One region of the Lacrimispora sphenoides JCM 1415 genome, then DNA from elsewhere that is predicted to be linked to it. Evidence: a T-box and tRNA genes for the amino acid it is inferred to sense, from the RefSeq annotation. Region 1 holds a T-box; the other holds one or more tRNA genes.
The links. A T-box is a leader RNA that pairs with one kind of tRNA and senses whether it is charged. The one in region 1 lies ahead of tyrS (tyrosine--tRNA ligase), so its partner is inferred to be a tRNA-Tyr.
Positions count from the first base shown of each region.

Region 2: it has a tRNA-Tyr gene. The T-box ahead of tyrS (tyrosine--tRNA ligase) is inferred to sense a tRNA for this amino acid. The anticodon was not compared.

Region 1 is NZ_LT630003.1:3,324,658-3,327,132, reverse strand. Features, by position in the region: gene BMX69_RS15010 (fibronectin type III domain-containing protein) at 1-1,045, shown strand, start outside; T-box leader at 1,134-1,390, shown strand; gene tyrS (tyrosine--tRNA ligase) at 1,430-2,475, shown strand, end outside.
Region 2 is NZ_LT630003.1:4,101,714-4,104,188, reverse strand. Features, by position in the region: gene BMX69_RS18615 (glycoside hydrolase family 13 protein) at 1-1,003, shown strand, start outside; tRNA gene BMX69_RS18610 (tRNA-Tyr) at 1,085-1,166, shown strand; tRNA gene BMX69_RS18605 (tRNA-Leu) at 1,207-1,292, shown strand; gene BMX69_RS18600 (LysR family transcriptional regulator) at 1,364-2,329, opposite strand; gene BMX69_RS18595 (aspartate ammonia-lyase) at 2,468-2,475, shown strand, end outside.

The DNA of each region.
Region 1 (2,475 bases):
TTGTGTGGCATACAATAATGGGAACAATGGATTCAAGCTGGGAGGAGAAGGCCGGGAGGTCAGTAGCATCTTAAGAAACAGTGTGGCATTCCACAATAATCTGGATGGAATTACAGATAATTTTAATCCGGGAGAACTGACCATCGAAAATAATACCTCCTTTGATAACCGGCGTTTTAACATCATCATGCGCCCAAGTCCTTATAAGACAGATTCAGACGGAAATTTAACAGCCGACGGCACTGTGGTAAATAATGTATCATATCGTACCGCATCCTACAGTGCCTCCCTTGATAAAGTATACGATGATAAAATTGCAGCCAGAGAAATAAGCAATAATTATTTTTATCAGAAAGGAATGAATGCCATAACAGCCGATAACTTCCTTTCCCTAAATCCGGCGGAGTGCTTTAGCAGAGTTAATGGAAGAATCGTATTCGGCGATTTCCTTCGTCCGGCAGAGGGTAGTGTCATAAGGATGGCAGGTGCAGGTGCGGATCTGCCGGGAATCAACGATCCGGAACCGGAGCCAGAACCGGAACCTAAGCCTGAACCGGAGCCAAAACCGGAGCCGGAGCCAAAACCGGAGCCGGAGCCAAAACCAGAGCCGGGAAAGAATACCGGCGGCGGTTCTGACTCAGACAGAGACTATGGCATAAAAGACCGGTCTGATGAGACAAAGGGAAGCTGGAAAAAGGATGGAGAAGGCTGGCGCTTCCAAAGACAGGATGGATCGTATCCGAAGGAAGAGTGGGTAAAGGTAAACGGAACATGGTACTATTTTGGACTGACCGGCCACATGGCTACCGGCTGGAATGTAGTCGGCGGAATCTGGTATTTTATGGACCAGAACGGTGCAATGAAAACAGACTGGGTGATGTGGAACGGAACATGGTATTACATGAACCTTGACGGATCTATGGCGGTGGGCTGGATCAAAGTCCATGACAAATGGTATTATCTGAATCAGTCAGGAGAATGCCTGATGAATACGATTACGCCAGACGGATACCGGGTTAATGAGAATGGAGCCTGGGTAAAATAGGATCATGTCCGGACAGATAAAAAATAAAAAAACCACTCTTGACAAATAAAACAAAACAACATATACTAGTCAATAACTTCATAAACAAGTAAAAGCGTTGATAAGAACAAGTAGCAGTACGATGTACCACACAGAAAGCAGCCGGCAGATGAGAGGCGCGTGGAATACGGATTGCGAATACATCTTTGAGCTTCGCACCAAACGGCTAAGATGCCAAGTAGGCTGCGACGGATTCCCGCACCCGTTATTGTGCTAGAGTATCGCATCAGGTACTCAAAGAGGTAAACAGCGTGAGCTGTTTATAAACTTAAGGTGGTAACACGAGACTTCAGCCTCGTCCTTTTGATAGGACGGGGCTTATTTTTATGAAAAAGGAGAATAATGATGAAAATTTATGACGAATTGAAAGCCCGCGGCCTGATTGCCCAGGTGACGAATGAAGAAGAAATCAGCAAAATGGTAAATGAAGGAAAAGCCATATTCTACATCGGATTTGATCCCACGGCCGACAGCCTTCACGTAGGTCATTTTATGGCCCTGTGCTTAATGAAGCGCCTTCAGGAGGCAGGCAATAAGCCCATCGCCCTGATCGGAGGCGGAACCGGTATGGTTGGAGATCCTTCCGGAAGAAGCGACCTTCGGCAGGTGATGACAGTGGAAACGATTCAGCATAACTGTGACTGCTTTAAAAAGCAGATGAGCCGTTTTATCGATTTTTCCGAAGGAAAGGCTCTTATGGTTAATAATGCAGACTGGCTTCTTAACTTAAATTACATTGATTTCCTCAGAGAGGTTGGTCCCCATTTTTCCGTCAACCGCATGCTGACCGCGGAATGCTATAAGCAGCGTATGGAAAAAGGCTTAAGCTTCCTGGAATTCAACTACATGATCATGCAGAGCTTTGACTTCTATGAGCTGTTCAACCGTTACGGCTGCAACATGCAGTTTGGAGGAGATGACCAGTGGAGCAATATGCTTGGCGGTACAGAGCTGATCCGCCGTAAGCTGGGAAAAGATGCTCATGCAATGACCATCACCCTGTTATTAAATTCCGAGGGAAACAAGATGGGTAAAACCCAGTCCGGCGCTGTATGGCTTGATCCGGAAAAGACGACTCCTTTTGACTTTTTCCAGTACTGGAGAAACATTGCCGATGCAGATGTGTTAAAATGCCTGCGTATGCTTACCTTCCTTCCCATCGAGCAGATTAACGAGATGGACAGCTGGGAAGGCAGCCAGTTAAATGAAGCAAAAGAAATCCTTGCCTATGAGCTGACCAATCTGGTTCATGGGGAAGAAGAAGCGGAAAGAGCAAGAGAGAGTGCCAGAGCGCTGTTTACCGGCGGCAATGCGGCAGATATGCCGACCTGTGAGCTGGAAGAGGCAGATTTTACGGACGGAAACATTGACATCCTGGCCATTCTTCAGAA
Region 2 (2,475 bases), 780 kb from region 1:
GGACTCCAGGACTTTGTATGAGTATATCCTGCAGATCGCCAGAAAGTGGGTATCGCCACCCTACAATGTAGATGGATGGCGGCTTGATGTTGCGGCAGATTTAGGACACAGCAGCGAATACAACCATAAGTTCTGGAGAGACTTCCGCAAGGCGGTAAAGGAGGCCAATCCGGAGGCTATTGTGCTTGCTGAGCATTACGGGGACCCGTCCAGCTGGCTCCAGGGGGACCAGTGGGATACGGTCATGAACTATGATGCTTTCATGGAGCCTGTAACCTGGTTTTTGACAGGCATGGAAAAGCACAGCGACGAAAGAAACCCCAATCTGTTCGGAGATGGGGAAAGTTTCTTTAAGTCCATGAATTACCATATGAGCCGCATGATGACAGGATCCATACAGGTGGCCATGAATGAGCTGTCAAATCATGATCATTCCCGTTTTATGACCAGAACCAACGGCCGGGTGGGACGGACTTCCACTCTGGGCCCGGAAGCAGCCTCTCAGGGTATTAACAATGGAATTTTCAGGGAAGCGGTTATGATCCAGATGACCTGGCCCGGCGCTCCCACAATTTATTACGGAGACGAGGCGGGTGTCTGCGGGTGGACGGATCCGGATAACCGGAGAACCTATCCCTGGGGCCGGGAGGATTTAGAACTGATCGAGTTTCACCGGTATATGACCGGACTTCATCACAGCATACCGGCATTGCGCCTTGGGTCCTTAAAACAGCTTCTGGCCGGGAGACACCTTATTTCTTATGGGCGTTTCTTAAAGGACAGCATTTGCGCCGTGGCGGTCAACAATCTTCCGGAAGAACGGCAGATCGGGATCCCTGTATGGCAGTTGGGAATGGAGGACGGGGAAATCATGTCCCGGTACATGCTGACCTATGAAAACGGGTATAATGTAGGTAAAATTCCTTATGAGGTGAAAGACGGTCAGGTGCTTGTCTCCATGCCGGGAACAAGCTCTGTTTTGCTGGTAGCTGAACGGGAATAGAAATTTTATTTTTCTAAAAAAACCTTGATTTTTTAATGTCCCTGTGATAAAATAACACTCGCTTGCTTAATAAAAGAGCATGGGTGGGTTCCCGAGCGGCCAAAGGGGGCAGACTGTAAATCTGTTGTCGACGACTTCGAAGGTTCGAATCCTTCTCCACCCAGTCCGTACCGTTGTAAAGAACAAAAACGGTATATGAGAATGCCGGCGTGGCGGAACAGGCAGACGCACAGGACTTAAAATCCTGCGGGACTTACCTCCCGTACCGGTTCGATTCCGGTCGCCGGCATGATGAGAAAAACCTTGTACACTGTTATGGAGTACAAGGTTTTTTGTTGTCTAAAATAAGAAAAAACTAAATTAATAGGATGCCCTTTCATTCATTTTTTGACTACTCCCCGCAATCTTCAAAAACTCCTCCATTGCCCGGGTGAAACGTCTCCCCGTCTTCCAATAGAAATATAGGTTCCGACGGCAAAAATTACTTTCGATCTTATAATAAACAACATTCGGATGGGAGAGAACCTGTGCGATCAGAGTGTCACTGATAAAGGATATTCCCATTCCCGAACAAGTTATATTGTAAGAAGTAAGCTGTTGGTCAAGCTCAAATACTATATCTGGAGTAATGTCACGCTCCTGCAGAATTTCCATCGCGCGCTTCCTTGTGTCGTTCTCTGGTTTCAGCATGATAAATGGTTCCTTTTCAAATAGTTTCAGCGGTACTGGCTTAATCTTTTCTTCCAAAAAGGAGCCGTCAAGAATCAGCTGCACCGGAACCTGGTACTGCTCTGCTTTTCGATTAATTTCAAAGGTTTTCGGTACAGCCAGAAGCAAATGTTCTTCCTTGTATATACTGTTATCAAATATTCCCTTGTCCAGAGAACAATTATCAATCATCAAATCAATTCTGCCGTTCTGAAGATACGATGCCAACTCTGCTGTGCTCTCTTCAATCAGCTCTACCTTAACCATTGGAAAACGTTTTGTAAATTCGCCCATTAAAGGGGGCAGTACCCATGAAGAAAAAAGACTGCTTCCTCCTAAGATCAGCTCTCCAATTTTTAAATCTCCCCAGTCATTTACAAAATTGTAAAACTCACTTTCAATAAAGAGCATTTCCTCCACGGATTTAATATATTTTTTTCCGCATTCGGTTAAAGTCAAAGGCTTTGTACTTCTATCAAAAATCGGATATCCAATTTTAAGCTCGATTCTTTTTATTGTAGCGCTCAGCGAAGGCTGCGATATAAAAAGCTTTTTTGCAGCTTTGGAAAAACTTTGTTCTTTGTATACCAAGTATACATAATCCATCCCTTTAAACACTGTAAACCTCCTCTGCTTCAAGATATAACTTTGAAGTTATACCAATTATAGAAATATACGTATTTGATTATATTATAAATAGATTTTATAATAAATACAATACAAAACGGTATTTTACCGATTACGGAGGATTAGTCATTGGATAG